One region of the Ruania zhangjianzhongii genome, then DNA from elsewhere that is predicted to be linked to it. Evidence: predicted binding sites of a transcription regulator. Region 1 holds the regulator's gene; each other region holds the start of a gene.

Region 1 (10,345 bases):
TAGCGGGGCATCGTCGACCCAGTTCCGTGGGTCGCCCACTCAACGGAGGCGACTTCCGGCATCCGAGGTGAGGTATATCCGGACTCCGATCCCGCAGGTTGCCTCCGTTGCGAGTGCCAGCGGGTCTGCGGACGGGTGGACCCAGCGACCGGGTAGGTACGCTCGAGCATCATGACCGCGACCCACCCCGCCCCGCCCGTGGTCGCGGTCGTCGGCCCCACGGCCACGGGCAAGTCCGACCTCGCCCTGGACCTGGCCGAGCACCTCGGCGCCGAGATCATCAACGCCGACGCGATGCAGCTCTACCGCGGGATGGACATCGGCGCCGCTAAGGTCCCCGTCGAGCAACGGCGCGGTATCGCGCACCACCAGCTCGACGTGCTGGAGGTGACCGAGGACGCCAGTGTGGCCGCCTTTCAGACCTACGCCCGCGCAGACGGGACCGCGATCCGGAACCGGGGTAACGCCGTCGTGATCGTGGGCGGCTCGGGACTGTACCTGCGCGCCCTGCTGGACCGGATCGACTTTCCCGGCACCGATCCGCAGGTGCGTGCCGCCTGGGAGGCGCGCGCCGCCGAGGATGGCCCCGGGGTGCTGCACGACGAGCTGGCCCGCCGCGATCCCGAGGCGGCGGCACGGATCGAGCGCGGCAACACCCGGCGGATCGTGCGCGCGCTGGAGGTCATCGAGCTCACCGGACGGCCGTTCTCGGCGAACTTGCCCGACCACACCTACGCCATCCCCGCCGTCCAGCTCGGCCTCGACCTGCCCGCCGCCGAGCTGGATGAGCGGATCAACGCCCGTGCCGAGCAGATGTTCACCGGCGGTCTGGTCGGTGAGACCGAACACCTGCTCACCCGTGGCCTGGAGCAGGGCCGGACCGCCGTGCGCGCCGTCGGCTACGCGCAGGCCCTCGCGCTGCTCCGCGGCGAGCTCAGCCAGGACGACGCCGTCGCCCAGACCGCGCTGGCCACCCGGCAGCTCGCCCGCCGGCAGCGCAAGTGGTTCCGCCGCGATGAGCGGATCACCTGGCTCGAGCCCGGCGCGAAGCTGCTCGATCAGGCACGTAGGCTGACCGGGTGAGACTCCCCACCGCCCTGCCCACGCTGACCAAGGGCCACGGCACCGGCAACGACTTCCTGCTCTACACCGACACCGATGGCACTGGTGAGCTGGCCCCCGAGACGGTCGCCGCGATCGCAGACCGGCACACCGGCTTCGGCGCCGACGGCGTGATCCGCGCCGTACCCGCCGAGCTCACCGATCCCCAGGCCGCCGAGCAGGGCGCGCAGTGGTTCATGGACTACCGCAACGGCGACGGGTCCGTCGCCGAGATGTGCGGTAACGGCATCCGGGTGTTCACCGCCTACCTGCGCCAGAGCGGCCTGCTCGACCTGGCCGACGGCGCCACCGCCCAGATCGGCACCCGCGCCGGCGTGCTCAGCGTGCGCCGCGAAGGCGAGGAGTACGCCGCGGACATGGGCACCTGGCGGGCCACCGGCGGGCCGGACGCGCTCGCGGCCGGCTTCGACGTGTCCGTGGTGACCGAAGGGCTCGACGAGCAGCGCCCTGGCCTCCGGCTGGAACTGCCCAACCCGCACACCGTCGTCGCCCTGCAGGACGAGGCGACCCTGCTCGACCTGAACCTGTCCGCTCCGCCCCGGGTGGACCCGCAGCCCGAGCACGGCACGAACGTGGAGTTCGTGGTCCCGCTCGGGGACGCCGAAGGGGACGTCCCCACCGGTGCGCTGCGGATGCGGGTGCACGAGCGCGGCGTCGGCGAGACCCTCTCCTGCGGCACCGGCGCCTGCGCCGCCGCCCTGGCGGTGCGCGCCTGGTTCGGCGAGGGCGCACCGGACCACTGGCAGGTCCAGGTGCCCGGCGGAACGTTGCGGGTCCGGGTGGACGGCGACCGGGTGGAGCTCGCCGGCCCGGCCGAGCTGGTCGGTGTGATCACTCCGCTGGGGCAGTGACCACCAGGATCCGGTAGCCCTTCACGCTGGTGGTGCGTTCGGCCGGCAGCGCCAGCTCCGCAGTGATCCAGCGCTGCAGCGAGTCGGCACCGAGATTCTTCGCCACCACCAGCTGGGCGCTCGCCCCCGGCGCCAGCCGCGGCAACCAAGTGCGCAGCAGCTCGTGCAGTACCGCCTTGCCCACCCGGATCGGCGGGTTGGACCAGATCGCGTCCAGCACCAGGTCCGGCTCGGCGGCCAGCAGCGTCTCGGGGGTGAACGTCTCCACGTTGCGCAGCCCGAGGCGCTCGGCGTTCGCGGCAGTCAGCTCCAGCGCCCGGGTGTTCACATCCACGGCGAGCACCCGCACCTGTGGGCGGGCCATCGCTAGCGCCAGGCTGATCGGCCCCCAGCCGCAGCCCAGGTCCAGCACCGTGCCCGACGGCGGTGGGTCGCCGGCATGGCTCAGCAGCACCGTGGTGCCGGGGTCCAGGCGGGTAGCCGAGAAGACACCGGCGTCGGTGGTCACATCGACCTGCCTGCCGTGCAGGTTCACGGTCAGGGTGCGCGGAGCGCTCGCTGCTTCCGGCTCGTTGGTGAAGTAGTGACCCACAGGGCCCCAGCGTAGTGCCGCCCGGCGCCCCCGCCCTGAGCGAAATCCGTTGGCGGGCGGTGGTTCGGAGTGGGATCGTGGAAGAACACACTGACCGGCACTGCAGCAAAGGACACCATGACCCGACCTACCCATCCGACTCCCGCCGAGCTGGACACCTCTACCGAGGCCCGCGCTCAGGACGTCGTGGACCGGATTCTGGCGAGGGCGGGCACAGCGATCCAGCAGGACTCCGACGAGCACACCGACTACGACGGCGACCAGCTCGACCTGGCCGAACGCGTGGCCCTGCAGCGTGTGGGCGGACTGTCCACCGAGCTGGAGGACGTCAGCGAGGTCGAGTACCGGCAGCTGCGCCTCGAGCGGGTGGTGCTGGTCGGTCTGTGGACCCACGGCACCGCCGAGATGGCTGAAGTCTCGCTCCGCGAGCTCGCCGCACTCGCCGAGACCGCCGGTTCCACTGTGCTCGACGGCATGCTGCAGCGGCGCTCCGCTCCCGATCCGGGCACCTACCTGGGCTCCGGCAAGGCCGCCGAGCTGGCCGGCGTGGTCGCCGCGACCAACGCCGATACCGTGATCGTCGACTCCGAGCTCGCCCCGTCACAGCGGCGTGGGCTGGAGGACGTGATCAAGGTGAAGGTGATCGACCGCACCGCCCTGATCCTGGACATCTTTGCCCAGCACGCCAAGTCTCGCGAGGGCAAGGCGCAGGTGGAGCTGGCGCAGCTCGAGTACCTGTTGCCGCGCCTGCGTGGTTGGGGTGAGTCGATGTCCCGGCAGGCAGGTGGCCGGGTGGCCGGTGGTGCCGGCATCGGTTCCCGTGGACCCGGTGAGACCAAGATCGAGCTGGACCGGCGCCGGATCCGCACCCGGATGGCCAAGCTACGCCGGCAGATCGAGCAGATGGCCCCCGGCCGGGCCGCCCGCCGGCACTCCCGCAGTGCCGCCGAGGTCCCCTCGGTCGCGATCGCCGGCTACACCAACGCCGGCAAGTCCTCGCTGCTGAACCGGCTCACCGACGCCGGCGTGCTGGTGCAGAACGCGCTGTTCGCCACCCTGGACCCGACAGTGCGCCGAGCGCAGACTCCGGACGGACGCGCCTACACCCTCGCCGACACGGTCGGCTTCGTGCGGAACCTGCCCACCCAGCTGGTGGAGGCGTTCCGCTCCACGCTGGAAGAGGTGGGGGCTTCCGATGTGATCGTGCACGTGGTGGACGCCGCGCACCCCGACCCCGAGGGACAGATCGCCGCGGTCCGCGATGTGCTGCGGGATATCGAGGGGGCCCGGGACCTGCCCGAGCTGGTGGTGCTGAACAAGGCCGACCTGGCCGAACCGGAGACGATTGCCCGGCTGCGCACCCGCGAGCCGAACGCGATCGCGGTCTCCGCCCGCACCGGCGCCGGGATCGAGGAGCTGCAGGCGGCGATCGCCGAGGCCCTACCGCGCCCGGCGGTGGAGGTGGACGTGGTGGTGCCCTACGACCGGGGCGACCTGGTGCACCGCGCACACGCCACAGGTGAAGTCATCTCCACCGAGCACCTGGAAGCCGGCACCCGCCTGGTCGCGCGGGTGGACGACGCGTTGGCTGCGGACCTGCGCAACGCCGGCTGAGCCGCCCGGCGCTGGCCCGGGCGCCGCACGGCCCGTTCGATACTTGCCGCACTTGGGCGATACCGCGGAGCACTACTCAGTGCGCCAACTAGCGACTGGATGGATTCACGCCCGGGGCTGGGCGCGGGTCAGGTCAGTGGGATGGTGCGGGCTGTGGACGCGGGGTCTCGCAGCCTCGCGGGCGCGATACCGTCGGGGGGTGGGTGAGAGCGAGCAGGATGCGCAGCACGCCGGCTCGGTCGGCGAGGCTGGCGAAGCCGGCCCGGTCCGCCAGACGGCTACCGCCGCCGAGGGCGCGGAAGCGCACACCATCGACGCTGCCCTGGACCAGGTGGTCGGCGCGATGGGCGGCGCCCGTCGAGAGGGGCAGCACGAGATGGCCCGAGCGGTGGCGGACGCGCTGGACGACGGAGGGCATCTGCTCGTGCAGGCCGGCACCGGCACCGGGAAATCGCTCGCCTACCTGGTGCCCACGCTGATCAAGGCGGTCGAGTCCGGTCAGCGCGCGATCGTCTCCACCGCCACCCTCGCCCTGCAGCGGCAGATCCTCGGCCACGACCTGCCCGTGGTGCGGGAGAACCTCACCGGCCATCTGCAGCGGGAGCCCGACGTGGCCCTCCTCAAGGGCTGGCACAACTACGTCTGCAAGCACAAGGTTGCCGGCGGCTATCCCGACGACGAAGGTGCCCTGTTCGCCGCCACGGAAGCTGCGCCGTCATCGGCGGAGGAGCACCCCAGAGAAGCCGACGAAGGCCTGGGTGGCCAGGTAGTGCGGTTGCGGGAGTGGGCCGGCGAGACCGACACCGGCGACCGGGACGATCTGGTGCCTGGGGTCAGTGAACGCGCCTGGCGGCAGGTGTCCATCAGCTCGTTGGAGTGCCTCGGCCAGAAGTGCCCGCTGCTGGCGGAGTGCTTCCCCGAGCGCGCCCGCGCCCACGCCCGCGAGGCCGACGTGGTGGTCACCAACCACGCGATGCTTGGCATCGCCGCCGCCGGAAACCCCAAAGTGCTGCCCGAGCACGAGATCCTCGTGGTGGACGAGGCGCACGAACTACCCGATCGGGTCACCGCGCAGGCCACTGTGGAGCTGTCCGCGGCCGTGGTCGAACGCACCGCCCGCACTGCGCGCCGGCATGCCGGACTCCCGCTGAGCACCCTCGAGGAGGCCGCTGACGCGCTCCGGCCGCTGCTGATGGCGGTTCCGGAGGGCAGGCTCCGGTCCGGGCTACCGGCCGAGCTTGCTCCGATCGTGCGCAGCATCGCCGAAGGCACCCGGGAAGGGATGACCGCGATGCGCCAGCAGTCCTCTGCAGCCGGTGAGGCCGGGGCGAAGTCGATGGCGCACAGCGCACTGCTCGCCCTGTTCGAGGTGGCCGATCGGCTGCTCTCGGACCGGATCGCCGACCATGTGGACGTGCTCTGGTGCGAACGCGGCCGGCGGCCGGGGGAGGCCTCGCGGCTGATGCTCGCCCCGCTGAACGTGGCCGGCCCGATCGCGGGCGAGCTGCTCAGCGGACGCTCGGCCGTGCTCACCTCGGCTACGCTTGCCCTCGGTGGCACGTTCGAGGCCACCGCGCGCTCCTTGGGACTGGCCGACGGCGGCTACCGCAGCGAACTGGTCACCTCACCGTTCGACTATGGCCGGCAGGGCATCCTGTACGTGGCCTCCTCGCTCGCCGCGCCGGGACGGGACGGGACCGACGAGAAGATGCTCGCCGAGATCGCCGAGCTGATCACTGCCTCCGACGGCGGGGCGCTCGGGCTGTTCTCGTCTCGCCGGGGTGCCGAGGCGGCCGCCGAAGCGCTTCGCGAGCAGGTGGACACCCCGATCCTGCTGCAGGGCGAGGACGTGTTGCCCACGCTGGTCCGCGAGTTCGCCGCCGACCCGCGCGCCAGCCTGTTCGGCACCCTCTCGCTCTGGCAGGGCGTGGACGTGCCCGGGCTGAGCTGCCGTCTGGTGTTCATCGACCGGATCCCGTTCCCGCGCCCGGACGACCCGGTGAAGGCGGCCCGCACGGAGGCGATCGGGCGGGCTGGTGGCAACGGGTTCATGGCCGTCTCTGCCACTCATGCGGCCCTGCTGCTCGCCCAGGGTGCCGGTCGGCTGATTCGGTCGGTGACCGACCGGGGGGTGGTCGCAGTGCTCGACCCGCGGCTGCGCACCGCTCGGTACGGTTCCTACCTGGCGGCCAGCTTGCCTCCGCTGTGGCCGACCACCAATGCTGAGGTAGTCCGTGGTGCCCTGCGCCGGCTGGCCGCGGAGGCGGTGGCCGAGAGCGAGCCTAGAGTGAGCGGAGCACGCTGACCACGCGTCCGAGGATCTGTGCGTCGCTGCCGTCGATCGGGGCGTAGTTCTCGTTCGCCGGCAACAGCCACAGTGCGCTGTCGGTCTTCTTCAGCGACTTGACCGTGGCCTCACCGTCGATCATCGCCGCCACGATCTCGCCGTTCTCCGCGACGGCCTGGCTGCGCACCACGACCCAGTCGCCGTCGCAGATCGCGGCGTCGATCATCGAGTCACCGACCACCTTGAGCAGGAACAGCTCACCCTCGCCCACCAGCTGGCGGGGGAGCGGGAAGACATCCTCGACCGCCTGATCGGCCAGGATCGGGCCACCGGCGGCGATTCGCCCGACCACCGGCACATAGGCGGCGTGGCTGGTGTCCTGCTCGCCGTCATGGGTGGTGAACGTGGCGGCGTCACCGCGTACCTTGCGGGAGTCGTCGGAAACGATCTCGATGGCCCGGGTGGAGAGTGCATCGCGGCGAAGGAATCCCTTCTGCTCCAGCAGCTCCAGCTGGTACTTCACCGAGGACGGGCTGGCCAGGCCGACGGCGGTGGCGATCTCCCGCATCGTCGGTGGGTACCCCTTGGCCTCCAGGCTGGCGCGGATCGAGTCCATGATCCGTCGCTGCCGGGGGCTCAGGCTGGCTGGGTCCGGGCGGTCGCTCGGGTCCTGTTGTGCGCGGGCCATGGTGTCCTCCTGTTCCGCATCGCCTGGAAATCCGCCGATGTCGGTGGTCGATGATCTGCTCGGTCTGTGGCGTTCTCCACGATAGGCGCCACCACCCGAAAGACCAAACATGTGTTCGACTGGCGTGTCGAACGAACAGATGTGCTACTGTCAGTACAGACGTTCGACGGACGGGTGTTCGACGAGTTTGAGGAGACGAGAACGATGAGCGCACTGGCCTTCCCCACAGCGCCCCTGACCGTGCCCTCCCGCAGGCGGCACCTGAGGGCCGTCCCTGATCTGCCGGCCGCACCTCTGCCTGTGGCGGAGACGGAGTCTCGCCCGGCCGACACGAGTGCCGCCCTGCGACTGACCGTCCGTGGCCGTGTCGTGCTGGTGGCCCTGGCGTTCGCAGTTGCCGCCGCTGTCGGGGTGGGTGCCGGCCTGGCGTTCCCGGAGGCGGAGCCGATGCCCGAGCAGGTGCAGAGCGTGACCGTCGGCCCCGGCGAGAGTCTCTGGACCATCGCTGCGGACGTCGCGGCCGATGGGCAGGACGTGCGCGTGGTGATCGACCAGATCATGGCGCTGAATAACCTGTCCGCCTCGACAGTGCACGCCGGCGCAGAGCTGACCGTTCCTTCGGGGGAGTGACCTGATCGACCCGCCCGGCTGCCGCGGCCGGTCCAGGCCGGTCGATGGCACTTGCGCGAGTGGCCCTCGGATGTCTAAGTTGGGTACATCTAGTAGTTACATGGATGTGATTGACCAACATGTGGTGCTTTCGCACGACGCCGGAGGGAAGGGAACCGCTAGGTGCACTGCCCGTTCTGCCGGCATGGCGACTCCCGGGTCGTGGATTCTCGCACGGCTGAGGATGGCGCGTCCATCCGTCGTCGCCGACAGTGTCCGGAGTGCGGCCGCCGCTTCACCACAGTGGAGACCACCAGCCTGACGGTGATGAAGCGATCGGGTGCCGTCGAGCCGTTCAGCCGGGACAAGGTGATTGCCGGCGTGCGCAAGGCATGCCAGGGCCGCCCGGTCTCCGAGGACGATCTGGCGCTGCTCGCCCAGCAGGTCGAAGAAGTGGTCCGTGCCACCGGTGTGGCCGAGATGGACGCGCACGAGGTGGGGCTGACCATCCTGGGCCCGCTGCGCGAGTTGGACGAGATCGCGTATCTGCGGTTCGCGAGCGTGTACCAGGGCTTCTCGTCCCTGGAGGATTTCGAAGCGGCGATCACGGCTCTGCGCGACGAGCGCAGCGCAGCCGAGCCGCTCGAGTAATAGACGGCCGCCGGTGGCCCGGGAGGGGAAGCCCGGACCACCGGCGGCGAACCACTGTTCGTGGGATCGGCCCGCTATCAGTGGGATCGGCCCACTTTCAGCGGGGTCGGAGAGTGCTCAGCGGTCGCTGGAGCGCGGCGCCCAGAGGTTCACTCCACCGTCCCGGGCGTAGCGGTCGATCTCGGTCAGCTCAGCCTCGGTGAACTCCAGGTTGTCCAGCGCACCGAGGGTGTCATCCAGCTGACGCACGCTCGAGGCACCCACCAGCGCGGTGGTGACCCGGGGATCGCGCAGCACCCACGCCACCGCCATCTGGGCCAGCGTCTGGCCGCGACCGGCGGCGATCTCGTTCAGCGACCGTACCCGGGCCAGGTTCTCCTCGCTCAGGTACTCCTCCCGCAGCGGGCCACCCTTCGCACGGCGGGAGTCGGCCGGAACGCCATCCAGGTACTTGCCGGTGAGCATCCCCTGCGCGAGCGGGGAGAACACCACGGCACCCATGCCGGCATCGCCGAGCACGTCCAGCAGCGACTCGCCGGTGCCGGCCTGGTCGGGGTCCTCGATCCACCGGTTCAGCATCGAGTAGGACGGCTGGTGTACCAGCAGGTCGAGCCCGAGGTCCGCGGCCACCGCCAGGGCCTCCCGGGTGCGCTTGGCGTTGTAGGAGGAGATGCCCGCGTACAGGGCGCGGCCGGAGTCCACTGCCGTCTTCAGCGCCCCGAGGGTCTCGGTCAGCGGGGTGTCCGGGTTGTACCGGTGGCTGTAGAAGATGTCCACATAGTCCAGGCCCATCCGGCGCAGGGAGGCATCCAGCGAGGAGAGCAGATACTTGCGCGAGCTGCCGTCGCCGTAAGGCCCGGGGTGCATCGGGTAGCCGGCCTTGGTGGTGATCACCAGCTCGTCCCGCAGCGCGGCCAGGTCGGCGCGCAGCATCCGGCCGAAGTTCTCCTCCGCGCTGCCCGGCGGCGGTCCGTAGTTGTTCGCCAGGTCGATCTGGGTGATCCCGCGGTCGAAGGCGTGGTAGACGATCTCCCGCTGGGTCTGCAGTGGGTCGGTATCCCCGAAGTTCTGCCACAGCCCGAGGGAGACTAGCGGCAGCTGCAGCCCGCTCTTCCCGCAGTGGCGCATCGGCATGTGGTCGTACCGGTTATCGGCAGGTGTGTACATGGTCCCGAGAGTAGTCCGTCGCTGCAGGTGGATGAGAGTGCGTCTCGCTCCGCCCGGAGAGTCCCCAGCACTGTGCGAGCCCCGGGTCTCTATCGGTTCGAACTCATGCCCCCGCCGGCCGCGATGGGTCCGAACTCATGCCCGCGCCGGCCGCGATAGGTTCGAACCCATGACCCCTCGACGCCGCGACAGCCCCGACCTTCGCACCTTCTACCCGGAGATCGAGCCCCACGAGACCGGGTACCTGGGGGTGAGCGATGATCACGAGCTCTACTACGAGGTGAGTGGGAATCCCGCGGGCAAGCCGGTGGTCTTCCTGCACGGCGGGCCAGGCTCGGGCGTGAGCCCTGCACAGCGGCGTGTCTTCGATCCGGAGCGCTACCGGATCGTCCTGTTCGATCAGCGGATGGCCGGCCGATCCCGCCCACACGCCTCGGCGCCGGAGGCCGATCTGAGCACGAACACCACCTGGCACCTGGTGGCCGATATCGAAGCGCTGCGCGAGCACCTCGGCGTCACGGCGTGGCAGGTGTTCGGCGGCTCCTGGGGCTCGTGCCTCGCTCTCGCGTATGCCCAGACCCATCCGAGCCGGGTCACCGAGCTGGTACTGCGAGGCATCTTCACCCTGCGCCGCAGCGAGCTGGACTGGATGTACGAGGGACCGCTGCGCAACGTCTATCCCGATGCCTGGGAGGACTACCTCGCCCCGGTGCCGCTTGAGCGCCGCATGCCCGGGCGGCTGCAGGAGGCCTTTCACGACCTCC
Region 2 (10,345 bases), 1.3 Mb from region 1:
CGTCAGCGACGCCGCGTATCCGGAAATGATCTCCTCGGAGCGTTCCTCCCACGCACGCCGGGTGACGAAGACCGGATTGGTGCTGCCCAGCTCCCCGAAGAACGGGATCGGTTCGGGCCGCGCCGCTGCCCGCTCGCTGAGCAGCATGCCGACTCGGGTGGAGCCGGTGAAGCCGATCGCGCGGACCAGCGGATGGTCCACCAGCGCCTCACCAGCCTGGCGTCCAGTGACGGCGGCGAAGAGACCCTTCGGTGCAGAGGTGCCGGCCAGCGCAGCGACGACGATCTCCGCGGTCCGGGTGCCCAGGCGCTGGTGTGCCTCGTGGATCTTGTGCACCACGGCGCAGCCGGCCGCCAGTGCCGAGGCGGAGTCGCCGCCGAGCACGGAGAAGGCGAACGGGAAGTTGGACGCACCGAAGACGCCGACCACGCCGAGCGGCACGTTCACCCGCCGGAGGTCTGGTCGAGGTCCCATGCCCCAGTCCGGGTCGGCATGGTCGATCGTCGCCTCCAGGTGGTGGCCGGCGGCGATCTCTTCGCCGAGCAGGCGCAGCTGGAACGTGGTCCGGGTCAGTTCTCCGCGCAGCCGCGGCCCCGGCAGGTGGGTCTCCTCCTGCGCGAGCGGCACGAGCTCGTCGGCGGCGCCGTCCAGTGCGTCGGCGATCGCGGTCAGCCACCCGGCGCGCACCGTCGGAGCGACGGCGGACGCCTCTCGATAGGCGGTGTGCGCGGACTGGACCAGCCCGTCCAACTCAGACGGCGTCGTCGTGCTCATCACCGGTTCACTCCTTCAGTGCTGTCGGCTTCGCACCGGCCCAACCGGGACCGGTCGGGAACTGCCAGGTGGCGACCGAGTCAGCGTACATTTGCGCGCCGATCCCGGGCTCGGTCGGAGCGAGATACCGCCCGCCCTGCACCCGCACCGGAGTGACGAAGTGCTCGTGCAGGTGATCGACGTATTCGATCGCCCGGCCGGCCATCGAGCCGGACAGGGCCGCGTAGTCGAAGAAGGAGAAGTGCTGGACGAGCTCGCACAGCCCCACACCGCCGGCGTGCGGGCAGACCGGCACGCCGAACTTGGCGGCGAGCAGCAGGTTCGCGAGGTTCTCGTTCACCCCACCCACCCGGGTCGCGTCGATCTGCAGCACATCGATCGCCTCGGCCTGCAGCAGCTGCTTGAACACGATCCGGTTGGCGACGGCCTCCCCGGTAGCCACCTTGATCGGCGCGATACCCCGGCGGATCTCGGCATGGCCGAGGATGTCGTCGGTGGAGGTGGGCTCCTCGATCCAGTACGGGTCGAACTCCGCGAGCTGGCCGAGCCAGTCGATCGCCTCGCCCACCTCCCATCGTTGGTTCGCGTCGATGCTGATCCGGATGTCTGGGCCGACGGCTTCGCGCGCCAGCTGCATCCGCTCCCGGTCCTCGGCAATGTTCCCGCCGACCTTGAGCTTGATCATCTCGAAACCGTCGGCCACGGCCTCCTTGCTCAGCCGGACCAGCTTCTCGTTGCTGTAGCCGAGCCAGCCGGGGGTGGTGGTGTAGGCGGGGAAGCCGCGCTCGCGGAGCTCGGCGATCCGCTCGGCCTTGCCGGCCTCGCCGCGGCGGAGCAGCTCGAGTGCCTCGTCCTTGGTGAGCGCATTGCTCAGGTGGGTGAAGTCAACAGCGGAGATGATCTCTTCCGGAGTCATCTCGGCCAGGAGCAGCCATAGTGGCTTGTCTGCCCGGCGGCACTTCAGGTCCCACAGGGCTCCGAGCAGGCCCCCGGCTGCCATCTGCTGGACCCCTTTCTCCGGGCCCAGCCAGCGCAGCTGGGAATCATGCACCAGCAGCCTGGACGCGCCGCCGAGATCTGCCAGCAGCGCCTCGGTGTCCATGCCGATCAGGAGTGCGCCGAAGCTCTCCATCGCGCGGCACACGATGTCGTTGCCGCGACCGACGGTGAAGACCAGGTTGTGCCCCTGCTCGCCGTCGGAGGTGGTCAGCGTCAGGTAGGCGGCGGAGTAGTCCGGATCGACGTTCACTGCATCAGAACCGTCCAGGTCCAGGGAGGTCGGGAAGCGCACGTCCCGGACGTCGACAGAACTGATGTGAGACATGCGTGCTCCTCGGGCTGGGGGTGGCCGCTCGCGTCCAAAATCTACCTATAGGAATCGGTCATAGCCTATATGTCTTGGTATTGCGCGAGCAACTGCTCAGTCTGTGGGCGGCAGGCGTTCCGATGGTCATGGCTACATCGACTGACTCGGCTACCTCGCCAGCGCGACGGGAGGGACACGGCTAGCCGGTGTCTGGCCAATCTCGGTGCTTGGCTGGTGGGTCGAGGTTGGTGTTGATGGTGGTGCCGTTGGGGTGGGTGAAGATCCATACCCCGTTTTGTCGGGTCATGGTGATGGTGCGGGCGTCGACGACGGTGTGGTGGTGGTAGCAGAGCAGGGCGCCGTTGGTGGTGTTGGTGGGTCCGCCGTTGGCCCAGTGGATGCGGGCGTGGTGGGATTCGCAGATTGCTGGTGGTGCGGTGCAGCCGGGCCAGGTGCAGCCTTGGTCGCGGGCGATGAGCGCGCGTCGTTGTGCTGGGGTGAAGAGTCGGCGGGTGCGGCCGAGGTTGATGACTTCGCCTTCGGGGGAGAACAGGACGCGGTAGAGGTCTCCGCAGGTGGCGAGTCGGCGTAGTAGTGCTGGTGGGACGGGGCCGGTGCCGTCGTCGAAGGTTGGTGGCTGGTTGTTGAGTTGGGTGGCCCAGTCGATGCCGATCAGGTTGTGTAGCGGGATGGTGTCCCAGCGGCTGTCACCGGGGGCGGGAGTGGAGCAGGGGGTTTGTTCTGTCGGCGCGGTGGTGTGTTCGCGTGCTTGGCGGAGGAGCCTGTCGAGGTCGGTGGGGTTGATCAGGACGCCGAGGTGGGGTCGGACGGAGGCGTGGGTTCCGGCCAGGCCTTGGTCGAGGGCGAGGTGGGCGAGGTCGGCGAGGGCTTGTGCGCGGCGCTGGTCGCCGGTGCGCTGGTCATCGGGCGCGGGTGGGGTGATGACGGCGTCCATGGCGGCGCGCACCAGGCGTCCGTTCTCTTCGGTGAGGAAGCCGGACAGGTGCCAGCCGTCCAGGGTGCGGGCTAGTTCGAGGTATTCGCGTTCTTTGGCTTGGCGGTAGCCGCGCTCATCGGCCTCGGGGTCGGCGACCTGGGCGAAGTGCTTACCGAGCCGGCGGATCTGGTCCACCCGCATGTCCTGGGCCTGCGCGAGGAGAAAGTCCTCCACCGTCTGAGCAGTGTTGTCGGTGGCTGCCTCCTCGCGCCCAGTCTCATCCACGGTTCCGTTCCCGGCCTCGTCGCCGGCCGCGTTCCCGGTCTCGTCCGCTTCCACGTCGGCGTCGGATTCACCTGCCCCCGGACTCTCCGCGGTCGTGGCATCCGTGGTGATGGGTTCGGCGAGGGCTGCGATGCGGGTTGGTGAGGTCAGGGCGGTGGTTGCTAGGGCGTCGATCTGGTCGGGCCCGATCTGTCCGGCTCGTAGGGCGGCGCCGAAGCGGGGGATGTCATCGCGTAGTTGGCGGGCCAGGCGCACACTGCGGCGCGCGTTGGCGTAGGAGATGCCATGGGTGTGGGCAACGTGCGAGGCATAGGTGCGGGGGTGGAACGCGGTGGTGGCCCACCGCCCGTCTGCTTCCTCCACGGTCAGCCATTGGTAGCGCTTGCCGGTCAGCCGGGTGCACAGGCGGTGCACTCGCACGCTCGCCACGCCGAGTTCGGGTCCGGTGTGCAGGTCACGTTCGTCCTGGAGGTCGCCGGCGGTGATCGCAGTGCCTAGGGCTTCCAGGGCCGCGAGGCGGGTGGGTAGATCGGCCTCGATGAGCTCGCCCAGGGGTGTGCCATGCAGGACGTCGGCACTCATCGTGGAGTCCGTCACCGTTGCTCACCTCCTTATGGGCTGCTCTGCCATGTGCTCGTACATCCATTCTACGAGAAAGTTGGTGTTGTGTGGGGTGGACACGCGTGCGTGTTGAATCTGTGGACCGTCCACCACTTATCCACAGAATCATGGTGATGGCCTGCTTTCGCCCGCAGAATGTCGGTACTACGTGGTAGCCGCAACCACGGACCTCCGTGTGTGTGGCGATGCTGCGCCGATTTTCGCTCACATCAACGTTCGCCAATCGTCGTTGCGCGAATTGTTTTGTTAATTCCCGGAATGATTGGAAAGCTATCGCCCGATGCGCGCACGAGACTAACCGCCGCCGTCGATAGCGGAGTGGCGGCCACGATCGACAGCCATCACGGTCATCTCGATCGGCCACGGCCGGAACGTCCCCAGCCCGGCCTGACTGGAGAAGTAGCCGGGAACACGACGTCGTCATCGACACCATCTCTGCACCCCACTACCTCGCCCCCTATCTGAAGGTGGTGGCGATGGACGGCACGCTGAGCCTCCTGGGATATCTGGGCCCAGTCAGTGCCGAGGTGATGGACCTGCTCCTTGGCCGGAAGAAGCTCAGCTCCGCTGGCAGCGGTGGGCGCCCCGCGACGGCCGAGATGCGCCAATTCTGCGCCGACCACGGTATTGGCGCTGACGTCGAAGTGCTCCCCTCCGCTCGCGTGGACACGGCACTCGACCGGCTGCGGCGAAACGACGTGCGCTTCCGCTTCGTACTCGACCTGTCCGACCTGGACGGGAGAACCGGCGAGCCGCCCGCGGCCTGAGACGACCCCGACCCGGGGCGACCAGACAACGCCACGCATGCTCCGCCGTCGGGCAGCGATGCATTTTCAGTCACTCAGGACTGACGGCGCGCCGTTGGCCTAGGATGGCTGCTGCCCGGTGCTGAGATCCGGCGAGGAGAGGTCCGCCGATGCCCGCTTCCCGCCCGCGCGTGCTGGTCAGTACCGACATCGGCGGCACGGACCCGGATGACTTCCAGTCTATGGTTCACCTGCTGCTGTACGCGGACGTCCTGGACATCGAGGGGCTGATCGCCTCCCCCTACGGCAAGGGCCGGGCGGCGGACATCCACCGCGTGATCGACCACTACGCGCATGATCTCGACCAGCTCCGCCGGCACGCCGACTACCCCGATCCGGCGGCCCTGCGCGCGGTCGTCAAACAAGGCTCCGAGCACCTGGCGGACCACACGGGCGCTACCGGCGCCACCGAGGGGTCGGAGTGGATCGTCCAACGAGCGCGCGACGGCGATCCTCGCCTTCTCGAGGTACTGGTCTGGGGCGGTCTGGACGACGTGGCCCAGGCCCTGCACGACGCCCCCGACATCGCTGACCGCCTCCGGGTGCACTACATCGGCGGGCCGAACACGATGTGGAGCGTCAACGCCTACGACTATCTCGAGCAGCAGCACCCCACGCTGCGGATGATCGAGTCGAACTCGACCTATCGCGGGTTCTTCGAGCAGCACCCGGAGGATCCGGAGGGCCCGGACAACGCGGAGTTCGTCCGCCGGCACGCAGCCGGGAACGGCGCCCTCGGGGCGTTCTTCGCCGCACAGCTGCCCGAGCTGAAGATGGGCGACTCGCCGACGGTCACCTGGCTGCTGCACGGTCCCCGGGACCCGGCGGTCCCGAGCTGGGGCGGGAAGTTCGTTCCGCTCTGGGCCGGTCGGAAGCGGACCTTCGACCGGCTGACGACGATCGATGATCTGGTCGAGGTCAATGCCGTGGTGGAGATCTCGCTGCTGAAGTCGGCGGACTACTCCGAGGCCGACCATGCCCGGCTGGTGGTGGACGAGCGGATGCAGGGACCGTTCCCGGCCGGGATCGACGAGGGAGAGCAGCTACGGTTCCGGCTGAGCGTGTACCACGCCGGCGTGGTGACCTACCGGGTGCAGAGCTCGCACGCGGAGCTGGACGGACTGGCCGGTTCGTTGACCGCAGTGCTTCCGAGCGTGGCCACCGCTGCGACGGCATCGACCCGGCACCCCCGGTGGTGGAGCGATGACCCCGACCCCGACCAGGCGATCGGGCCGTGGCCCGGGGCGCGGTGGATCAGCGCGTACCGCCAGGAGTTCCTCGGTGACTTCGCCAAGCGGCTGGGGTGGTGCGGCCCGTAGGCGTGCCGAGGCGGGCTAGTCGATCAGGCGCCGCAGGCCCAGCGGCGGGCAGCGGATTTCGCCACCCGGGAAGCGGCCGGTGGGGTGATCCAGGTGGACGATCGCGTTGTGGTGGGCCCAGCCGGTCACGGTGCCCGTCGCGCCCTGCAGGTACAGGGGGCGGATGCCCTCGGTGAGCGCAACGCGGTCACCAATCTGGAACTGTGCAGCCGCCTGGTTGGACGCGTCCCGCCTGCGGTCCTGGTGACGCTTGCTGATGGCCGCCTGCAGCGTGCCGAGATGCGCATCGAGCGTGCCGGTGGTGATCAGCCCGACCATGACCTGGAGCTGAGCGGCCGCGTTGCCGGACTGGTCGCTGGCGCCGGACTGAGCACCCGCGGTGGCGGGGCTGGTGAGCTGGCCGGAGCGAGGCTCCGGACGCGGCCGGGTTCCGCTGCTGGGCCGGCGGTTACCGCCGCCTGAGGGACGTTGCCGATTGTGGTGGCGACGCTTCTTCTTGCTCATCGCTCCAGCGTGCCGGACCTTGGCTGAGGGCGTGAGGGTGGGTGTGGATAACCGGCGAAGGCGGCGCCCAGGGCGCGGACGTCCGGGGAGACGTGGATAGGGGTGATAGCCCGTCCTACCGCAATGCTGGGCGTACGGGCGAAGAGCCGGGCAGCTCACCGGCCGCGGCCTGTTGGTCCGAGCTCGTGCTCAGCCCGGGGTCACCGGCGCCACGCTGCCTGCCTGGTTCCGGATCTCGCTTGGGTCGCCGGTCGCCCACCCCACCACCGAGGTGCCCAGCTGGCCGAGCGGGATTGCCATCCTGCGCATCACCGCAGTGTCCGCCCGCCGCAGCGGGCCGCGCAGCCGCAGTCCGAGCAGGTCCCGGGCGTAGCCGGGCAGAAGGCCGACTGCACCCGCGGCGAGCAGGGCGAAGCCGGGGCGGGCGGCGCGGGGGAGGGGTGGCTCGCGGAGCAGGAAGCGCACCACGTCCAGTGCGCCCGGGGATGCTTCCAGCTCGGGGCGGTAGTCCGCCAGTTGCACGTGCAGTTCGGTCACCGTGCGTGGCGGGTCGGTGATCCCGAGTCGGGTGGCCACATACGCAGTCTGGTCCACGTACCGGTCCGCCTCGGCCGGGGTGAGCGGCGTGCGAGCGTAGTGCTGGTGTGCAGTGAGGAAGCTGTCGATCTCCGCCACGTGCACCCAGGCGAGCAGGTGCGGATCGGTCGCCGAGTAGGGCCGGCCCTCGCGGTCGGTGCCGGAGACCGTCTCGTGGATCCGGTTGATCTTGTCCAGCATCCGCTCGGCGGAGTCCACGGGTCCGAACGTAGTCATCGCGAGGAACTCGCTGGTGCGCTGCAGTCGGCCCCACGGGTCGTCCCGGTAGCCGGAGTGCTCGCCCACACCGGCCATTGCCAGCGGGTGTAATGCCTGCAGGAGCAGTGCTCGGATACCGCCGGGATACATCGCGGCATGTCCCTGCACCCGGCAGATCGGGGCATCCGGGGCGAACCGCCGCTCGCCGGGCGCTAGCCAGATCGCCTTCGAGCGGCGCTCGGCCTGCGGCCCGGCGACCCGGTCGCGCAGCGAGCGCGCCAGTTTGGCGCGGGCGGCGGCGATGGGTGAGATCACTTGATCACGATAACCCGAGCAGGGGTGTCAGGAGCTGGTCGCGCGGCGACACTGCTGGCATCCGTTGTCGGCGTCGCCGATCGGGAATGCAGTGCCAGCCGACGGTGTTATGTCATTCAGTGCACACATCATCGAAGGAAGGGGTGCCGATGGCCAGGAAGAAGTACGAGGAGCTCGAACTCGACGACGGCACGATCGTCCGGTATCGCCGGCACGAGAACGGCGGCGGCATGGTCGCGACCCGTTCCGCCGTGGACCCGAGCGCACGCATCGAGGAGAACGCCTGGATCGACCAGGGCGCGAGCGTCGGCGCCGAGGCACGCCTGGGCGCCGGGTGTTGGCTGGAGCCAGGGGCGCAGGTCGGGGCCGGCGCCTATCTGGAGACCGCCGTGCGGGTGGGCCCGGGCGCCGTGGTGGGCGAGCGTGCGCGCATCGGCAGCCGCAGCCACATCGGCGCGGGTGCGCAGCTGCGCCCGGGCGCATTCGTCGGCCCGGACTCGGACATCCCAGCGGGCGGGCAGTACACCCGCGCCGCGTGAGCGGGCATAGCCCCGCCCGCAGGGCTCTTCCGGTGTGATTCCGACGCACCCATGCGTTGGAACCGCACCGCAGGGGCTCCTCGGTCCCGGCGGCCATGACCTCAGAGGTCATCGCCAGCCCGACTCCAGACTGCCACGCTGACCAGATCCGCAGCACCGCGGGCCTCCTCGGAAGGACAGTAGCGATGAACGATGTGATGGCTCAGAACGTGGCGACACCCCGCGGCTACGCCGTGGCCCTGCTTCGCGACGTCGAGCTCGGCCCGGAGATCTGGCAGTACATGGAGACCATCGAGGCCACCTTCGCTCCGTTCGGCGGCGAGTGGGTCATCCATGGCACGTCGCCGCACGTCGTCGAAGGCGTCTGGCCCGGCGACCTGGTGATCATCGGCTTCCCGTCCCTGGACGCCGCGCGGGCCTGGTACGACTCCGCCGAGTACGCGGCGATCCTCGCCCTGCGCGCGGACCACTCCGAGGGCGCGGTCGCGCTGGTGGAAGGAGTGCCGGACGGCTACCGCGCCGCGAGCACCGTCGCCGGGATGAAGGCTGCGGCTGCAGTTGGGTGAGTTGCTCGACGCTCACCACGTCAGGGTCGGCACTGTCTCGTGGGCGATGATGCGTCGCGGGTCAGAAGGGCGCCGGTGACACGGCCAGGATCTGATCGAGGCGGAAGGTGCGGTCGCCCTGTTTGCTGTGGCAGTAGCCGGCCAAGTGCCCACCCAGCACCTCCAACTCTGACACCACCCGCATGCTCACTCCGTCAGCGGCCGAGCGGTAGCGGATCTGCACCGGTCGGGACTGCTGCACCGCGTCGGCGAGCTCGTGCACCTCCGCCGACGTCAGGTGCCGGGCATCGGCAGCGATCTGCTGCTCCAGGCCTCCCTCCTCGCCGGGAGTGTCGGGTGCGCCGGCTCCGGTGATCAGTCGCTGCGCGACCTCGGCAGCAGTCTCCGGCTCTGGTCGCGGCCGCGACGGCTGCTGTTCGCCACGTATCGAGGCAAGGAAATCCTCGACGGTCGCCTGAAAATCGTCCTCGGCGGGCTCGTCCACCTCGTCGAGATCATCGAGTCCCGCGCCCGGACCGGACGTGTCGCCTGGCTCAGCCGGCTCGCCGGACTCGGCCATGCCGGCCGGGCGACGGAGCTGCACCACCGGAGCGCCGCCGTCGTCCATCTCCACCGGCAGGTACCCGGCCTTACGCAACGAGGCGAGCACCTGCTCCACCGGCCGATCGGAGACCGCCACGGTGGGCGCCACCATGCTCAGGCCCAGGGTGCGGACGCTCTTCGATGCCACCACCTCGGCCAGCAGCGGCTCATCGGCCGAGGTGATCACCGCCGCGGCAGGACGCACTTCCAAGTGCCCGTGCTTCCGGGCGACATCCCGCAGGAGGTACTCCAGCGCCTGCGGCAGGTCCTGGCCGGCCAGCCGGCGCAGCGCCACGATCAGATCCTCGACGGCGTAGCCCGAGTCGAGCGCGCCACGCACCGATCCTTCGCTCACCCGCCAGGTCCCCACCACTCCGTGGCCCTCCCGGGCAGCAAGAACGTCGAGCAGGTCTACAGCGGCCGGGTCCGGACTTCCTGGGATCACGATCGTCAGGTCGGAACCGAACATCACCTGGTTGCTCTGCGCGGGCAGCACCTGGTCCAGCAGCTCGGTCGCGGCCTCGTTATCCCCCGTGGAGACTGCGGCGCCCAGCGGGGTGAGCGCGCCGTCGGCGAACAGGCCGAGCTGGTGCGCCTCGGCCCAGGTGTGCTCGATGGAGCCGGGCACCGTATTGGCAACCGGGTGATACCAGCGGAGCAGCGCGGCGACATCGTCGGCGGAGACGACACCCTCGCCGGGGAGGGTGGAGAGCAGCCGGCAGAGCACGAGACCGACCGGCAGCCCGGAGTCCGCCGGCGCCCGCCCGAACGCCGTCAGATAGGTCCCGTCCGGATCGCGCTCCAGGGTGGGCGCCAGGCTCATCGGCAGCCAGGCGGACACCAGGTCGGTGGCCCGCTGGGCGGGTGAGTTGTGCCGCCACCGGTCGAAATCGTCAGTGGTGGACAGCTGGGTGGGGCCGGTCTGGTTGATCAGGTGCAGCGTGGCGGCCAGGTATGAGGGTGAGCCGCAGAGTGGTCACCTCGGTGCCTAGTTGT
Region 3 (10,345 bases), 110 kb from region 1:
CTATCAGGCTGAGGGCGACCGCGAGTACCCGATCGGTGGCGACCAGGCCGGTCACAGCGACGCCGACCAGGACACGATGACCGAGTTCCTGGATTTCCTCGGTCATGGCGGGGCGACAGTCACCTCCCCGGTGGCGGCCCGACAGGCTGTCGCCACGGCGGTGGCGGCCACCGAGTCGCTCCGAGACTCCTCGACGCCACGTGACGTACCGCCACTCCCCCAGGATGTCGTCGACTACTTCCGTGCTCACCCATGATGGACTGGACGGCACTTCACGAGGTCCGAGCCTGGACCGGGCACGAGACCTGACTCCCACCCCCGGAACGAGACGAGGTTCATCACCCGTGCACCCCACCCCCACCCCACTCCGTGTGGGGCTGATCGGCGCCGGCAGCATCTCGCGGGTGCACGCACCGGCCTGGCGTTCCCTTGGCGCGGACGTCGTCGTCTACTCCCTGCACGGCGCCGACGACCTGGCGCAGGCGCACGGGCTGCGGCCAGTGGCTTCCTTGGTCGAGCTGTGGGAACAGGTAGACGTGGTGGACATCGTCACGCCGACGCACACCCACGCAGACCTTGCCCTGGCGGCGATCGCGCGCGGTAAGCACGTCGTGTGCGAGAAGCCCTTGGCGCGCACCACTGCCGCGGCCGAGGAGGTCGTGGCTGCAGCACGAACGGCAGGGGTGCGGCTCTTCCCTGCGCACGTGGTCCGCTACTTCCCGGCCTACGCACGCGCCCACGCCGCGGTGACGGCCGGAAAGATCGGACGAATCGCCGTCTGCCGGTTCCGGAGGATGAGCGCTGCACCGCGGGCGGACTGGTTCTTCGACGAGGAGACCTCCGGTGGCATCGTGCTGGACCAGATGATCCACGACCTGGACCAGGCGGAGTGGTTTGCGGGTCCGGCGGTAAGCGTCTTTGCGCGCTCGGTGACCCGGACTGATGCTCGCGACGTGCGGGCGGCCAGCGCGACCGTGACCCTGACGCACGCCTCGGGTGCCATCAGCCAGTGCTACGGCGTGTGGGGCCACCCGAAACTGCCGTTCAGCTCATCGTTCGATATCGCTGGCGACAGCGGAGTGCTCCGCCATGATTCCGCTCGCCAGGACGCCACCCGGGTGCATGTGTCCGAGCAGCAGGGCGAGAGTTACCTCCCGCCGGTGGACGTGGCAACCAGTCCCTACACGGCTGAGATCGTGGACTTCGCGGCGGCGATCACCGCCGGCCGCGAGGCTCAGGTGACCGGCACGGAAGGTGCCCGCGCCGTACAGGTGGCCGAGGCGGTCCTGACCTCGATCCGGACCGGCGATGCCATCGAGATTCCGCCATTACCAGCGGGCAGCGGCGGCGGGGACGGCTTGACTGCTGGCGTGGCATTCGCTTCGAAGGAGGAGAACCGATGACCAACCTACGAGTCGGGCTGCTGTCCTTCGCCCACACCCACGCGGCGAGCTACGCACGCTTCCTGGCCCAGGCGCCTGGCGTGGAGGCGGTCGGTACCGATGCCGGCGAACCGGACCCGGGCACGCTGCGTGGGAAGGCGTTCGCCGACCACCACGGCCTGCGTTACCTGCCCGATGTGGCAGCGGTGCTCGCCGAGCGACCGGACGCAGTGGTGGTAGCGGCCGAGAATGCCGACCACCGTGAACTCGTCGAACAGGCGGTGGCTGCGGGGGCCCATGTGCTGTGCGAAAAGCCGCTGGCTACCACCGATGCCGATGCGGATGCGATGGTCCACGCGGCGCGGGAAGCCGGAGTGCTGCTGATGACGGCCTATCCGGTGCGCTTCTCCCCCGAATTCGGCGAGTTGCTCGCGCGGGTGCGGAGCGGCCAGCTGGGGCAGCTCATCTCGGTGCACGGGACGAACAACGGCAAGATGCCGCTGGCCGAACGGTCCTGGTTCACCGACCCGGCGCGCTCCGGTGGTGGTGCGCTGGTGGACCATGTGGTGCACCTGGCAGATCTCCTCGACGAGCTGCTCGGCGAGCCCGCTGCTGAAGTGCACGCGGTGACGAACCAGATCCTGCGTGCCGATGCCGGTCGGGACGTGGAAACCGGTGCTGCGGTGAACATCCGCTATCCGAGCGGAGTGATCGCGCAGATCGACAGTTCTTGGAGTCAGCCGGAGTCGGCACCGACGTGGGGTGGACTCACCCTCGAGGTGCACGGCACCGCCGGCTCGATGCGGATCGACCCGTTCAATTCTCATGTCGCCGGGCACGGCAGCGACGGGGCGCTCTGGGAATCGTTCGGGGCGAACCTCGACTCAGCGATGATCGGCGAATTCCTGGATGCGGTTCGCACCGGGCGCACTCCGCAGCCCGACGGAGAGTCCGGTGCCCGGACGCTCGCCATCGTGACGGCAGCGCAGAGATCGGCGGCTAGCGGTGCGGCCGTGACCGTGGCGTAGCGACGGGCCCAGCGCAGCGTCTACCACGGCGTAGTTTGGGCTGACTGCACAACAACATGCCGATGCGTCGCAGGACGCATACCGTCCTGCGATCACATCGGCATTCATGAGGCGCTCTCGGGTGGTAGGGCTACTCCCGGAGTGGTGGGACCGGCGGGGGTCGGCCTGGAGGCTTGCTGCCCTCCGGCGGCCCAGTGCCCTCCGGCGGCCCAGTGCCCTCTGGCTGTCCGTTCTGGCCTCGCGGCCCGGTCCCCTCCACCGGACCGTCCTGGCCCGGCGGAGGTGTCGCTTTGCGTTGTCGGCCATCGGAGTCGGTGAAGATCCACTCGCTCCGTTTATCCGGCCCGCGGGTGCGCTGGGTGATGGTCAGGTGATGTTGATGGACGTAGGTGTGGTGGTACCAGCACAGCAAAATGGCATTCTCGGTGCTGGTGCGCCCCTGGTGATACCACCAGATGCTGTGGTGGATTTCCCCTTGCCACGGTGGGGAGCTGCAGCCGGGGTACTGGCAGTGCCGGTCCCGAGCCAGAACCGCCCGGGTCTGCCCTGGGGTAAACAAGCGTTGGGTGCGTCCGGAGTCGAGAATCTCCCCCTCGGGGCCGAAGATCACCCGGTGAAACTCCCCGTCGCAGAGGAGTTTGGCGAGTTGGCCGTGCGGAATCGGGGTGCCGTCAGCGAAGGTGGCCGGCGCCACCCCGCGCAGGAATTCGTAGTCGAGCCCGGCCGGGATCACCACACCAGCACAGCCGGCGTCGTTGCCAGCGTCGTTGGGGCCGCCGGGCCCGCTCTGGCCACCAGAGTCGTTGACTAGGGGAACCGGCAGGCCGAACGCGTCTCGGGCGGTAGCCGGTCCCCCTTCAGCCCTGGCTCCGATGGCGGCGAGAAGGGCTGCCAGGGTGGGGTAGTCGACAGTGAGGGCAATATGCGGGCGGATCCTCGCACTGGCTTGGCCCTGCCCGGAATCCAGGTAGGACCGGCAGAGCTGGACGAGCGCGTCCGCCCGACGTTGAGGCAGGGTGCGCTCGTCATCGGCTGCAGGCGTGCCGATGACCGCGCGCAGGGCCTCTTCGAAGACCAGTGCATCCTCGGTGCCCAACCAGCCACGGAGGTCGGCCCCATCCATCACGTGGGAGAGGAACACCTCCGCCCGCGTACCCTCTTCGCGCCAGCCGCGGTCGGCAGACTCAGGGTCGGCCTGAATCGCCCATTCCTTCACCAGCCGGGAGTACAGTTCCACCGGCAACCGGGCCGCCTGGGCGAGCAGGAAGCTCTCTCCCATCTCGGCATCGGCGAGCTGCTCGCGCAGTGCCTGGGTTTTGGTGGCAAACCGGGTCAGTACCTTCACGTGCTCACCACCGATCTGCCCGGCCTGGATCGCCTGACCAGTCAAGGGCAGATGGTCAGCCACCTCGCGGGCTTGGTGCCAGGAGGCCCGGGAGGTGGACTTGCGCCGGTGGGTGTGTGCGCTCCAGAAGACCGGGAAGGACTGATATCCCGACGCCGCCCAGCCCGATCCTGCCGCCAAACCACCCACGGCTGCTGCTTGCAGCCCCTCCATGCCACGCGTGAGCTGTTCGATCCCGGTGGCAACCTGACAGGCCGCTTCATGGCCCAGCTGGGCGAACGGAGCACGAGCGATTGTCTCGAGCTCCGCGCGCACACCCGCTAACCGTTCGGTGATGTGCTCACCCGTGGCTGGAATGCTTGTATCGGTCGTCAACGACATTGTTCTCTGTTCACCTCCCACGCAACCCGCTCGGTCATTGTTCGAATATTTGTTCTGGTACTGCTCCTACTCTAGGTGAGTCCACTGACAATCCCTCTCCAGTCGACATACTGCCAACAAGGCGATGGAGAGAGGACTTCTTCCAAACATGGCTCTCCTGGTGACGGCGGCGCCGACATCCGCGAAAGATCGGTCGAAATCGGCTTCTCCGTATAGTCTGCTCTGACGCGAGCAGCCCGATCACTCGCTCGACGGGGGGCTGTGGAAAACGTGGCAATAGCACGCCCACTCACAAGGCGGGGTGTGGAAACGGCAGCGCAGCTCCTTCAGCACAGCTCCTGGAGTACAGCCAAGCTCGACCGGCCTCGCACCAGTGAGCGTGCATACACAGCCCCAGTACGGCGAGAGCCCGGGGCGTCGCAGGTACGTACATCCCGACACCCCGGGCTCTCCCCGGTCGATCAGCGATTCGGCCTACCGGCCGGCGCCGCCCTCCGACCCGCCCTCTGGAGCAGATCCGGTCCCCGCCTCAGGAGCGGCCTCCACGTGGGCGGTGCCACCACCCGCACGCTCGGTACCACCGCCAGCACGCTCGGCGCCACCGCCAGCGCCAGCGCCAGACACGGCACCAGACCCAGACCCGGACCCGGCCGCGGCCCGCACCTCCTGGTCCGCACCTGCCGTCAGCGCCTCCGCTGCGACCACCACCTCAGCCTCGACTCGCCGCTCCGCAGTGGTCGCGTCGCCGTCAGCAACGGCCTCGCCGCGGGCCACCATCCCGGCAGTGTCGGAAAGCTTCACCTCGCGCATCAGCAGGGCCAGCAGGAAGCCTGCCACCATCAGCGGCACCAAGTACCAGAACGAGGGCGCCAGGGCATCGGCGTAGGAGTCCACGACGATCTGCTTCACCGCATCCGGCATCGCATTGACTGCGTCCGGAGTGAGCGAGTCCACCCCGAGGTCACCGCCGGCACCAGGCGCCACCCCGGCCTGGGTGAATCCGTCGGTGAGATTGTCCACCAACCGCGAGGTGAAGATCGTGCTGAACAGCGCGGTACCGACCGCCGCTCCGATCTCGCGGATGAAGTTGTTCGCGCTGGTCGCCGTCCCGATCTCACGCGGGTCCACCGAATTCTGCACCGCGAGCACGATCGTCTGCATCACCAGACCGAGGCCCGCGCCGAGCACAAAGATCATCGCGGAGAACAGCACCATCGAGATATCCCCGGTGAGCCGGGTGAGCCAGATGAGCCCCGCCGTCGCGATGGCCAAACCGGCGATCGGGAACATCCGGTACCGCCCGATCTTCACGATCGCCATCCCGGAGGCGATCGAGGTAAGCATCACCCCGACCATCATCGGCAGCATCAGCAGCCCCGACTGGGTCACACCGGATCCCGTGGACATCTGCAGGAAGGTGGGCAGGAAGCCGAGCGCGGCGAACATGCTCATCCCGATCACCAGGCCGATCCCACTGGCCAGCGCGAACGTGCGGTTCTTGAACAGGTGCAGCGGTAGCAACGGGTCCGCAGCCCGGGTCTCAGCCAGGATGAACAACCCGATCGCAGCCAGCGTGCCGATCACCATGGCGAGCAGCCCGGGGTCGGACCAGTCGTACCCGGTGTTGCCGGTCCAGGAGGTCCAGCTCGCGGCGAGCACGATGCCCGAGGTGCCCAGGGCGAGCAGGATGATCCCTGGCACATCCAGCTTCTTCGTCGAGCGGTGGCTGGGCAGTTTCAAGGTCTTCCACGCGATCGCGAGCGCGGCCAGGCCGATCGGGATGTTCAGCCAGAAGCACCAGCGCCAGTCCATGTGGTCGGTGAAGAACCCACCGAGCAACGGGCCGAGCACAGCGGAGATCCCGAACAGGGCACCCATCGGCCCCATGTACTTGCCGCGCTCCCGGGCGGGCACGATGTCGGCGATGATCGCCTGGGAGAGGATCATCAGGCCACCGCCCCCCAGCCCCTGGATGGCGCGGAAGAACACCAGCGCTTCGAAGCTGGTGGCGAACCCGGAAGCCGCGGAGGCCAGGGTGAACAGGGCGATGGAGACCAGGAACGGCCAACGACGGCCCCAGAGGTCGCCGAACTTGCCATACAGCGGCATCACGATCGCGACGGCGAGGATGTAGCCGGTGATCAGCCAGCCTTGGTGCTCCACACCGTTGAGCTCGCCGACGATCGTCGGCATCGCAGTGCCGAGGATGGACTGGTCCAGGGAGGCCATGAACATCCCGGCCATCAACGCGGTGAAGATCAACCAGACAGTGCGCTTGGTCAGGACGACCGGAGGCTGTCCTTGCGCGGGCGCGGTTGCTGTGGACATGAAGGTTCCTTCGAGAGAGTTCGCGAGGTGTGGTCAAGGGGGGCTGATACCGCTCAGGCTGCTCGCCGCTCGCGCGGTGCAGGTCGCGTGAGTGGGTCAGCTGGCTCAGCCCGACGGCGGAGGGCCCAGTACCGCGTACAGGTCGCCGTAGGCTGCGTCGATGTAGTCCCGTGGGTGCCCGGCACTACCGGCTTCGTGCCAGAGCGTGGTGGCCCAGCGGGCGATGTGGAAGACGGCCATCGCGATCAGTTCCGGACGCGCGGCGGCCTCGGAGCCTTCGTGCTCGAGCCTGCGGACGATCACGTCCTGCATCTCCGTGCGGATCGCGTCGAACAGCTCCATGTGCCGGGTGTAGAGGGTGGGTTCGGACTTCATCAGCTCGATCGCCGTGCCGATGCGATCCTTGGACGGTCCAGGGAACTGCAGCAGCGCACCAACCAGCGTGCGGGTGTCCGCCGCCAGGTCTCCGGAGGGTCCGCCGGTGGCGTAGACCTCGGCAAGCTCGCGGTCGAAGGTGGTGTGCGCGATACCGAACACCGCATCGAGCTTGGAGTCGAAGTAGTTGAAGAAGGTGCGCACGGAGACACCCACCCGTTCGCAGATCTCCTCGACGGTGACCTGCTCCAGGCCCCTCTCCCGCACCAGTTCGTGGGTAGCGTCGATCAGCGCGTCCCTGCGGGCGCGCTTCTTCCGCTCACGCAGACCCAGCTCATCTTCTTGCACGGTATGAAAGATTACTCGCCATGCAAAAGTGCATCAACTGCAAATTCGACTCTGGGGTGGTGAGGTCGATCACAGAGCAGCCCATCACGCCAGCAGCGCCGTCACTCTTCGCCGAAGCCCGCCTCCACATCGGCTTCCAGCAGCGCCATCGCCTCAACCGCCTGCGGACCGCTGGCCCGCACCTGGATCTCCGCTCCCCCGGTGAGCCCTAGCCCCATCAACGCCAACACGCTCGCGGCATCCACACCGTTCACCCTCACCTCGGCGTCGAACTCGCTCATCTTCCGCGCCAACTGGGCCGCGGGCCGGGCGTGGAGACCGAGCGCGTTGCGCAGCACCAGCGTGCACTCCAGCCCGCCCTCGTCAGCAGCCTCAGTACCCTCGTCAGCCCCAGCAGCCCCGGAACGCTCACCAACTGCAGTGCCGCCACCGGCGGCACCCTCACCAGCTTCCACCTCGCCCGGGTGAGCCTGCCGACCCGCCCGGGCTGCGCCGTCGCCGGCAAAACTGGATACCGCATCCTCAGCGGCCGCACGCACCACTGCGGCGTCCCCGCCACCCTGAGCGGCCACCGCCGCGGCAACAGCACCCTCCACGAACGGGGCGTCGGCCAGCTGCAGCCGGTCATCCTCGCGCAGCTCGAGCACCGACTCCGCAGTCAGCGCCGCCGACCCGAGATCGGTGAGCAGCACGACGGCGTCGACTCCCTCGTCCAGCAGGCCCGTCACCGCCTGGTCGACCAGGTCATAACTGGTGCCAATCCTGCCGTCCTCCGTACCGCCGGCGGGCCGGATCAGCACGTCCGGTGCCATTTGCTCGGCCACTTCGGCGACTCCGGCCGCCAGCTGCGCCGAGTGCGAAACCAGCAGCACCGCCGTCGGCTTGCTCATCCTGCCCCCGCAGCGGCGTCTGCCGCGGCCCGCAGCAGAAGCGCACTGGACTGCGCGCCCGGGTCCCGGTGCCCGGCCGAACGCTCACCCAGATAGGAGGCCCGGCCCTTGCGCGCCACGAACGGCTCAGTGGCAGCAGCGCCCTGCTCCGCGGCATCGGCGGCAGCAGTCAACGCTGCACCCGCACTACCCCCGGCGGCAGCGACCTCCCGTGCCGCAGCCGCGGCCGGAGACCACGCATCCACCATCGTCTTGTCACCGAGCTCAGCCTTGCCGCGGGCGACGATCCCACCCAGCGCCGCATCAAGCACGTCGGCCACACCCGCCGCATCCAGGCTCTGGGACTGGGCCACCTTGGCGGCGCGCAGATAGGCGGTGCCGTACAGCGGCCCAGCGGCCCCGCCCACTGTGGACATCAGGGTCTTTGCCACCAGCGCGAACACCTCGCCCACTGTGCTGGTCTCAGCGTCGGCCAGCTTGCCGAGCACCGCGGTATAGCCGCGGTCCAGGTTCTCGCCGTGGTCCCCGTCGCCGATCGCGCGGTCGAGATCGATCAGCGCTACCCGGTTCTCCGCCACGACGGCGGCACTCGCCTTGACCCAGTCTCTCGCCCAGGTCACGTCTACTTCGGTGTTCATGCTCCCCACCGTAGGGCCGGAGTGACCACGGGTGCGTCGTACAGGCCGAGCAGCTCCTCGTCCAGGCGGAGCACCGTGACCGAGGCACCCTGCATCTCCAGGGAGGTGACGTAGTTGCCCACCAGCGAACGCTCCACGGTGGCGCCCCGCGCCTCCAGCATCGCGCGGGCGTGGCCGTACACGATGTAGAGCTCGGAGAGCGGAGTGCCGCCCATCCCGTTGACCAGCAGCAGCAGCCGGTCACCGCCGGTCACGCCCAGATCCTCGGCAACGGCCTCGGTGAGCCGACCGCTGATCTCGTCAGCGCTCGCTGCCGGGATCCGCTCCCGACCAGGCTCACCGTGGATGCCGATGCCGATCTCGATCTCATCGTCGGCCAGGTCGAAGGACGGCTTGCCAGCGTGCGGCACGGTGCACGCGGTCAGGGCCACGCCCATCGAACGCACACCCGCGTTCACCCGGGTGGCGATCTCGTGCACCGTGTCCAGATCGTCACCGCGCTCGGCCGCGGCACCGGCGATCTTCTCCACCAGCACAGTGCCGGCCACTCCCCGCCGCCCGGCGGTGTAGAGCGAGTCCTGCACGGCGACGTCATCGTTGACCACGACGGACTTGACCATGATGTCGTCCAGCTCGGCGAGCTCGGCGGCGGTCTCGAAGTTGAGGACGTCTCCGGTGTAGTTCTTCACGATGTGCAGCACACCGGCGCCACCATCGGCCGCCTGGGTGGCCGCCTGGATCGGGTCCGGGGTGGGTGAGGTGAACATCGCGCCCGGCACAGCAGCATCCAGCATGCCGGTGCCGACGAATCCGGCATGCAACGGTTCGTGCCCGCTACCGCCCCCGCTGACCAGGCCCACCTTGCCGGCCACCGCACCGCCGGCACGGGAGACGAACAGCGTCTCCGGGTCTTCGCTGGACTGGACCAGATCGGCGTGTGCGGCCACGAAGCCGGCCACGCTCTCGGCCACCACCTGATGGGGGTCGTTGATCAACTTCTTCATGACTGCTCCTTCGCACGCGCCGCCCGACTGGCGGGCAGGAAAACCACCGTGGGGTTCCTACTGTGGACCTCCCTCACGGGGCTGGCCAGTGGCGAGGTCGAACAGTCCCATTGAACCGCGACTGGGGCTCCTGTGCTCGTCTGTTCGCGCTCTCGGGTGTGCGAACGGGGCCTGGCGCCCGGGTGCGATGTCGGACCCTCACGTTAGGCTCGAACAATGTTGCGTCAACAGGCGGTCGGGCTCGGCACCGAGGCCGCACGGTCGTGATCGAGTTCGATCGCGTCAGCAAGCACTTCCCGGACGGCACCGAGGCCGTGCGGGAGTTCAGCCTGGTCATCCCGTCCCGCACGATCACCGTGTTGGTCGGCTCCTCCGGTTCCGGCAAGACAACCCTGCTGCGGATGATCAACCGGATGGTCGATCCCACCGCCGGTGCGATCCGGATCGACGACGAGGACGTGGCCGCGCTGAACCCGGTCACGCTGCGCCGGCGCATCGGTTACGTGCTGCAGGGCGGTGGGCTGCTGCCGCACCGGCGGGTGCTGGACAACATCGTCACCGTGCCGCGGCTGAACGGCGCCGGGAAGAAGGAGTCCGAGACCCGTGGCCTGGAGCTGATGGACACC

What was found. The regulator LexA, encoded in region 1, represses DNA repair genes until DNA is damaged. The targets are predictions, from matches to a motif close to TCGAACANNTGTTCGA.
Region 2: a site for LexA is predicted at 3,937-3,952, ahead of FU260_RS02060 (HNH endonuclease signature motif containing protein). Genes of this name have one in related genera too.
Region 3: a site for LexA is predicted at 4,178-4,193, ahead of FU260_RS07375 (HNH endonuclease signature motif containing protein). Genes of this name have one in related genera too.

What each region holds. Positions count from the first base shown of each region.
Region 1 covers NZ_CP042828.1:1,695,829-1,706,173, forward strand. Annotated here, with positions in the region: gene miaA (tRNA (adenosine(37)-N6)-dimethylallyltransferase MiaA) at 172-1,083, shown strand; gene dapF (diaminopimelate epimerase) at 1,080-1,973, shown strand; gene FU260_RS07890 (class I SAM-dependent methyltransferase) at 1,954-2,565, opposite strand; gene hflX (GTPase HflX) at 2,683-4,179, shown strand; gene FU260_RS07900 (ATP-dependent DNA helicase) at 4,523-6,484, shown strand; gene lexA (transcriptional repressor LexA) at 6,462-7,154, opposite strand; gene FU260_RS07910 (LysM peptidoglycan-binding domain-containing protein) at 7,359-7,784, shown strand; gene nrdR (transcriptional regulator NrdR) at 7,947-8,414, shown strand; gene mgrA (L-glyceraldehyde 3-phosphate reductase) at 8,532-9,581, opposite strand; gene pip (prolyl aminopeptidase) at 9,751-10,345, shown strand, end outside.
Region 2 covers NZ_CP042828.1:400,939-411,283, forward strand. Annotated here, with positions in the region: gene FU260_RS02050 (aldehyde dehydrogenase (NADP(+))) at 1-774, opposite strand, end outside; gene FU260_RS02055 (enolase C-terminal domain-like protein) at 782-2,098, opposite strand; gene FU260_RS02060 (HNH endonuclease signature motif containing protein) at 2,280-3,899, opposite strand; gene FU260_RS02065 (MDR/zinc-dependent alcohol dehydrogenase-like family protein) at 4,400-4,690, shown strand; gene FU260_RS02070 (DUF1593 domain-containing protein) at 4,840-6,048, shown strand; gene FU260_RS02075 (hypothetical protein) at 6,064-6,552, opposite strand; gene FU260_RS02080 (oxygenase MpaB family protein) at 6,742-7,662, opposite strand; gene FU260_RS02085 (LbetaH domain-containing protein) at 7,812-8,201, shown strand; gene FU260_RS02090 (DUF1330 domain-containing protein) at 8,387-8,767, shown strand; gene FU260_RS02095 (helicase C-terminal domain-containing protein) at 8,829-10,190, opposite strand; gene FU260_RS02100 (hypothetical protein) at 10,243-10,345, opposite strand, start outside.
Region 3 covers NZ_CP042828.1:1,583,043-1,593,387, reverse strand. Annotated here, with positions in the region: gene FU260_RS07390 (Gfo/Idh/MocA family protein) at 1-256, shown strand, start outside; gene FU260_RS07385 (Gfo/Idh/MocA family protein) at 345-1,403, shown strand; gene FU260_RS07380 (Gfo/Idh/MocA family protein) at 1,400-2,410, shown strand; gene FU260_RS07375 (HNH endonuclease signature motif containing protein) at 2,541-4,136, opposite strand; gene FU260_RS07370 (MDR family MFS transporter) at 4,611-6,464, opposite strand; gene FU260_RS07365 (TetR/AcrR family transcriptional regulator) at 6,570-7,187, opposite strand; gene dhaM (dihydroxyacetone kinase phosphoryl donor subunit DhaM) at 7,289-8,077, opposite strand; gene dhaL (dihydroxyacetone kinase subunit DhaL) at 8,074-8,715, opposite strand; gene dhaK (dihydroxyacetone kinase subunit DhaK) at 8,712-9,719, opposite strand; gene FU260_RS07345 (ABC transporter ATP-binding protein) at 9,983-10,345, shown strand, end outside.